DNA from 2 places in the Tenacibaculum singaporense genome. Region 2 is predicted to be linked to the other one. Evidence: riboswitches for the same ligand, from Rfam matches in the RefSeq annotation. Region 2 holds a riboswitch; the other holds the start of a gene.

Region 1 (3,426 bases), 1.3 Mb from region 2:
ATTACTACCCCCTGTTGGTAACCAAAGAATTTTATCATTAATATAAATATAAAATAATGTAGATGTTATGTTTAAGTTTTTCTTTTTAAAAGAAACTCCTAACTCCCCTTGTTTTGAGCTTTCAGGTATTAAGTTTAAATTTCCAACTACAGGCCAATACATTTCATTATAAGTAGGAACTCGATAATTTGTTGAAAAATTGGCTAGAATGTTTAATTGATTAGTTAATCTATATTCTCCTCCTACGAATAAAGACAGAGGCACATTAAAATCTGAATTAATTTCTTTTCTAACTTGTAAATTCGTTATTAATTTTTCAATAGGCTGATATTTAACACTACCCACAAACGCTACAGAATTTCTTGTTTTGGTATTAATATCTGTATTCTCACCATTAATGTTTTCGTACATCGTTTTATAATTAAACGATAAAACATTAGATGGTTTATAAGTTAAAGAGTGATTTAATAAAGCAGTTTTAGACTTACCAAAACTGTAATTTTCAGCATCTTTATTCCCGTAATACCTATATTCCTGCGTTAGGTAAGCTAAGTTTAGTTCTTGTTTAAACTGAGAAGAAAATGCATATTTCCACTGTAGTAAGTTTCTTTGATTAAAATCTTCATTTCGTTCACTTCCAGCAGACGGGTTCGGCAATCCATCAGAAAACAAACGATTTCCATAGTAGGCAGTCGAATAAAACGATAAAGAATTTGTAGGACTAAACTTATAACCTATGACAAAATTAACTCCATAGTTTTTGTATTTACCATTTTCATTAGTTAGTAAATCACCTTCGCTATCTTTATAACGTTCATCTATGTATGTGTAATCATTATCGGAATAATTAAACGTAGAAGCTAATTTTATACTCCACTTACCTGTTCCTGCTGAACTTTTAAAGAAATTAGACGTTGTATTGTAACTTCCGTAAGAAGTAAACAAATTAAACTTTTGATGATTCTTAAACAACAACTCATCATTTAAATGAACAGTTCCTCCAATAGCACCAGATCCATATTCAGTACTATTTCCCCCACTTTGCACAACAATATTATCACTTATACTCGCAGAAAGTGCGTTAAAATCTGTTTGTCCGCTTCCTACAGCATTTATAGGTACTCCATTCCATAACACCAATGTATTTGAAGCCGATGTTCCTCTAAAACGTGCAGTACTCACGCCTCCATTACCATAATCTCTAAAAGCTATTGGGCTATTATATCGTAAGAGGTTAGTTAAGTTGATAGGGTTTTTAGTTTGTTCTTTAGCTCCTATCTTTAATTCTTTCGTAGCAATGCGTTTTTTTTCTACATTTCTCTTCCCGTTAACTATTACCTCTTTTAATTTGTTAATAGCTATTGTATCTTTTTGAGAAAAAAGATTAATTGTAAAAAACAGTATGAATATTGTTATTATTTTCTTCATTATACATTAAACTTTTATCCCGAAAGTTTTAATTAAATTATAATAATTGGCAGGTCTCCTGGCTTGCGTCTTGTAACATACCTTCCCATTAAAAAAACAGTGGTTTGAGTAATTGTTACAAGCTTAATAGCTTACAGTTGCGGGAACAGCTTCGGTTTTACACCGAATTCCCTTTTAATTTTCTTTAATAGATAATTAAAGAAAAACCAAAAATCACGGCAAATGTATAGTATTCTTATAAATTAGCAACCATCAAATCATGATAATTTGCGAATTTTGTTTGTAAGTTTTCTGGAAGGGTATAATAAGCTGGATGAATCATTTTTGCCAAACATTCAATTCCTTCCACCAAAGTACCAGCAGAAGATTGTGTAAACATGGCAAAGTCGGCAATATATACTTGTTTATTTTTTACCGCTCTTAAAGACGTCCATTCTTCTCTCTCTTCTAAAAACTTCATGTCTTCAAGTGTTCTCTCAATTCCGTATCCGCAAGGAGCGATAATCAATACCTCTGGATCGTATTTTACAATTTTATCCCAAGAAATTACAATACTATCTCCTGATGGATGCGATAACAAATCAATACCACCTGCATACCCTATTTGATGAGGAATCCAGTGTCCGCAATTAAACAACGGATCAATCCACTCTAATAACATCACACTTTTTGATTGGATTCTATGTTCACGTTGCACATCTACAATATCATAAATACGCTTTTTCAATCCACTTACATACGCTTCTCCTATTGCTTCCTGCTTCATAGCTTTTGCAATGGTTAACGCATTATCAAAAACATCTTCTAAAGAGTTCGGAGTAATAGAAATTAATTTAGGAACCTTTGGTAGTTTGTAAGCTGATTTTGCCACAGATTCTGTATCTATCTGGCAAACATCACATACATCTTGTGTAAAAACAATATCTGGTGCTATGCTTTCTAAAACAGGTTCATCAACATAATACAACGTCTTTCCTTCTGCCTTGGTTTTAGAAAAAATAGCCGTTATTTCTTTACTAGTTAACACTTTTCCTTCTAACTTATATCGAACAGCTACTTCTTTTTCTTTTAAAGCTACTTCTGGGCACTCAAAAGTTATTCCGTTTAAATAATCTTGTAACCCCATGTCATAAATCATCTGAGTTACTGCTGGCATAAAAGAAGATACTGTCATAATTCGCGGTTTTAGTTCAGCAAAAATAAACAGTTCTCTATTTTAATTTGTTTTTTATTAAAAATCTTTCCAATCTTTGTGTCAACATAAAATGCGATTTCATGATATATTATATCTCAGGAGGTGAACGCTCAGGTAAAAGCAGCTATGCTCAAAAGCTAGCAGAATCTTTATCTGACACCCCTATTTACCTAGCCACCTCTCGTATTTGGGATGAAGATTTCAAGCAACGAGTTGACAGACATATTTCTGATAGAGATGAACGTTGGACCACTGTTGAAGAAGAAAAATGGTTAAGTAACGTAATTTCTGAAAAACAAACGGTAGTTGTTGATTGTGTTACACTCTGGTTAACTAACTTCTTTGTGGATACAAAATATGATATTGAAAAGGCGCTAGAAATTGCTAAAGAAGAAATCAACAAGTTGGTTGAAATTGACGCCAATATTATCATCATTTCTAATGAAATTGGTATGGGATTACATGCCAATTCTGAATCTGGAAGAAAGTTTACACAACTACAAGGTTGGACGAACCAATACATAGCAAAATTGGCTGATAAAGCAACTTTTATGGTATCTGGTCTCCCTTTAACTTTAAAATAACACATGACAACAACAATAACTCCCCTATCAAGAGATTTACAAAACGAACTTCAAGAAGAAATTAACTTCAAAACCAAACCTATTGGTGCTTTAGGAAGTTTAGAAAAGATCGCCATGCAAATTGGTTTAATTCAAAATACCACTACACCTGTACTCTCAAAACCTACAATTATGGTTTTTGCAGGAGATCATGGAATTGCTACTACGGGAAAAGTGAGT
Region 2 (3,426 bases):
GGGCCAATACCAAGAATTAAAAAATTACTGATTAAATAGTTTAGTTATAAAACGAGAAATTATCATAACGTCCGATGGTTCTACAACCATTCATTTACCAGAATGGAATGAACAATATCATTCTAAACACGGAGCAATACAAGAAGCATATCATGTATTCATTAGAAATGGACTGAAGTATGTTGATGCTAAAAATGTTTCTATTCTAGAAATAGGCTTTGGTACAGGACTTAATTCTTTTATCACGTTATTGGAAGCTAAAAAGGAGATTGATTATGTTGGAGTAGAGGCATATCCTGTAGCTAAAGAAGAAGTAGCAAAATTAAATTATGTTGCGGAGTTGGACGCCGATGACAAAAGAGAATTTTTTGAAAAAATTCACGAAGTTTCTTGGGAAGAAAAACACAACATTACTCCCAATTTTTCATTAACTAAGCGTAAACAGTTTTTTGCTGAAATTACTGATGAGAATTATTTCGATTTAATTTATTTTGATGCTTTTGGAGCAAGAGTACAACCTGACTTGTGGACAGAAGATATTTTTAGAATTATGTTTGCTGCGCTAAAATCAGAAGGTGTCTTGGTAACTTACTCAGCAAAGGGAAATGTAAGACGAGCAATGCAAGCAGTAGGTTTTGATGTTGAACGTTTACCTGGGCCTCCAGGTAAAAGAGAAATGTTACGAGCTACGAAAGTAGGCGAGTAATATTCAGCGTAGCTAAATGCTTCTCGGAACAAAAGTTAGGAAGTAATATTTTACGTAATTAGTGTAGAAATTAGAAAACAAACAAGTGGAATTTAAAAGACGTTTTGGTAACCGAAAAAGAGGAAATCCTAAAAGAGGGTTATTCTTAGTGATTTTATTAATTATTGTGTTGTATTTGTTCTTCAATGCAGAAAAAATTCTTGGAAGATTTTTATAAATGAAACCATTTAAATTTAAAGAGTTTATAGTGCATCAAGATAAAACAGCAATGAAAGTTGGTACTGATGCAGTATTGTTAGGTGCATGGTGTAATTTAGGAGATTATCCAGATACAATGCTAGATGTTGGTTCAGGTACAGGTGTTATTTCATTAATGTTAGCGCAACGAAGCGATGCCATGACTATTGATGCAGTAGAAGTAGATGGAGATGCTTATGAACAAACTGTAGAGAATTTTGAGCAGTCTGATTGGGGAGATAGACTCTTTTGTTACAATGCTTCTTTTGTAGAGTTTGCAGAAGAAATGGCAGAGGAAGAAGAAGAGTATGATATAATTATATCTAACCCGCCATTTTATACTGATAACTACGAAACAGAAGATGTAGCACGAAACAAAGCACGGTTTACGAGTTCTTTGTCTTTTGAAGAGTTATTAAAGGGAGTTAGTGAAATATTGTCCGAAAACGGAAGGTTTTCAACCATTATACCATTCAAAGAAGAAGAAAGCTTTATAGAACTAGCTAAAAAGCATAATTTATACCTAAACAGAGTTTGTCGAGTAAAAGGAACTCCTACTACTGAAATCAAACGTAGTTTATTAGAATTGTCTTTTGTAGAGAGTACAATCCAAGAAGAAGAGTTGATAATAGAAACAAAAAGGCACCAGTATACTGATGCCTATATTAATCTCACTAAAGATTTTTATTTGAAGATGTAATCTTTTATGAGGTTATACTTTCAAAATTTCTGTTTAGTTTTTAGTTATGTTCTTGTGAGGAATGTAGTTCTTCAGTGCCAGTTTTTATGACAGCAATAGGATTTTTGTTTTCATCAATAGCAACAAATGTAAATTCACCTTCAATGGCTTTTTCTCTGTGATGAGAGTACATCTGTTCAGTAAAAATTTTAACGGTGACTTTTAAACTTTTGTTACCTATATAACTTACTTTTCCTACTAATTCAATAATAGTTCCAGCAGGGATAGGCTTTTTAAAATCAATTTTATCACTATTTACGGTTACAACTTTTTGCCTACAGAATCGTGTTGCAGTAATAAAAGCAACTTCATCCATTAATTGCATGGCAGTTCCTCCAAAAAGGGTGTCATAGTGATTGGTTGTATTTGGAAATACAGCTTTGAAAATACGTGTTTCCGAATTTGCTATTTTTTCTTCTGTGGTCATTTTTAATAAATGTTAGGTGATTGAGGTAGCTGCTTTTTCATTTATATCTAGATATAAAGAAATAGAATTACTACGCTCTTTAAACTTTTATAATTAAATATTAATTTCAAAAGTTCTTTTAGATGCTTCGCAATGCTAAAAAACGATAAGATGTTTGAGGAGAAATAATGACATACCAAAAAGGCACAGCATTTCATAGAAGAAAGTGTGCGTTAAAAATATATCATCGGTATGACCCAAAAGCTTCAAATCGCGAAAGCATTGTCAATATCCGAATAGGCAGGTCTCCTGACTTATAACAGCTTTTATCATCCTTCCCGCTTTTGGCAGTGGATATACTAGGATAAAAACTTTTGGTGTGTTACTTACAGTTGCGCGACAGTTCGTGATTTGCACACGATTCCCTATTAATCTACAGCTAAGTAAAACCTTTCCGGTTGATGAAGTATGTAAAGAACTTATCGGGGTAAATGTATGTATTATTTTTTTAGAACTGGTAATAAAAAAAGCATCAATAAATTGATGCTTCATTTTGAAAAAGAAAATTTATAACTAATGTTTATTTTTTCCAGTTTTTAAGTTGGTCCAAGTATAGATAGCTTTCAACAAATTTTCTATGTTCTGTATTTGTCATAATTTCGAGAAGTTCTAACGCTGAAATATAACTAGCTAAATTTCCGTTTGAAGATAAAAACTTACCATCCTTAATAAAAGTCACTACGCTGTCGTTTTGCACTTTTAAATTTGGATAGTCTTTTTGTAGTTGCTCACCGCCGCCAATCCATGTTACAATTTTATGACCATCTGCTATGCCAGATTTACCAATTAAATTAGCTCCAGCACAATTACTAACAGTGTATTGGGTTTCTTGATTTTTTGTTTTTATAAAATCTACAACTTTATTATTGTGTACTTGTGCGTACATGTCGTATGCACTTGGTACAAACAAAGCTGTTAGTTTAGGGCAGTTTTCAAAAGTATAGTCAGGAACAAAATGCATTCCTTCTTCAGTAGTAATGGGTTTAGCTGTTTCAGCAATAGCTATTACATTAAAAAGTTGTTTGCCATCTTTGTTTGGTTTTCCAAAAACATCTGATGTTGCTATAACTTCTCCTTGTAAAACCCCATTAAACATTAAAAGTCCAATAGTTGGTAAATCAGGATTAAATGGCTTTAGGTGTTTAGTTAGTGTGTCAGATGGAGATATAACTTGTTCAACTTCTTCTGTTTTTTTATTGGTTTTCGATTTTTCTGAATTACAACTAACAGTAATAATTGTAAAAAGTAGTATTACTACAATGCTTAAATTTTTCATGC

Evidence for each region. A riboswitch is a leader RNA that binds a small molecule or an ion and turns the genes downstream of it on or off. The one in region 2 is predicted to bind cobalamin.
Region 1: it holds a riboswitch for cobalamin, as region 2 does, so the genes downstream of both, D6T69_RS09275 (TonB-dependent receptor plug domain-containing protein) here and D6T69_RS15360 (acyl-CoA thioesterase) in region 2, are expected to answer to the same signal.

The regions. Positions count from the first base shown of each region.
Region 1 covers NZ_CP032548.1:2,096,585-2,100,010, reverse strand. The annotation lists gene D6T69_RS09275 (TonB-dependent receptor plug domain-containing protein) at 1-1,428, opposite strand, end outside; cobalamin riboswitch at 1,460-1,654, opposite strand; gene D6T69_RS09270 (ABC transporter substrate-binding protein) at 1,664-2,602, opposite strand; gene D6T69_RS09265 (bifunctional adenosylcobinamide kinase/adenosylcobinamide-phosphate guanylyltransferase) at 2,704-3,207, shown strand; gene cobT (nicotinate-nucleotide--dimethylbenzimidazole phosphoribosyltransferase) at 3,211-3,426, shown strand, end outside.
Region 2 covers NZ_CP032548.1:3,401,070-3,404,495, reverse strand. The annotation lists gene D6T69_RS15375 (hypothetical protein) at 1-39, shown strand, start outside; gene mnmD (tRNA (5-methylaminomethyl-2-thiouridine)(34)-methyltransferase MnmD) at 47-706, shown strand; gene D6T69_RS15365 (tRNA1(Val) (adenine(37)-N6)-methyltransferase) at 924-1,643, shown strand; gene D6T69_RS15360 (acyl-CoA thioesterase) at 1,684-2,109, opposite strand; cobalamin riboswitch at 2,371-2,557, opposite strand; gene D6T69_RS15355 (DJ-1/PfpI family protein) at 2,669-3,424, opposite strand.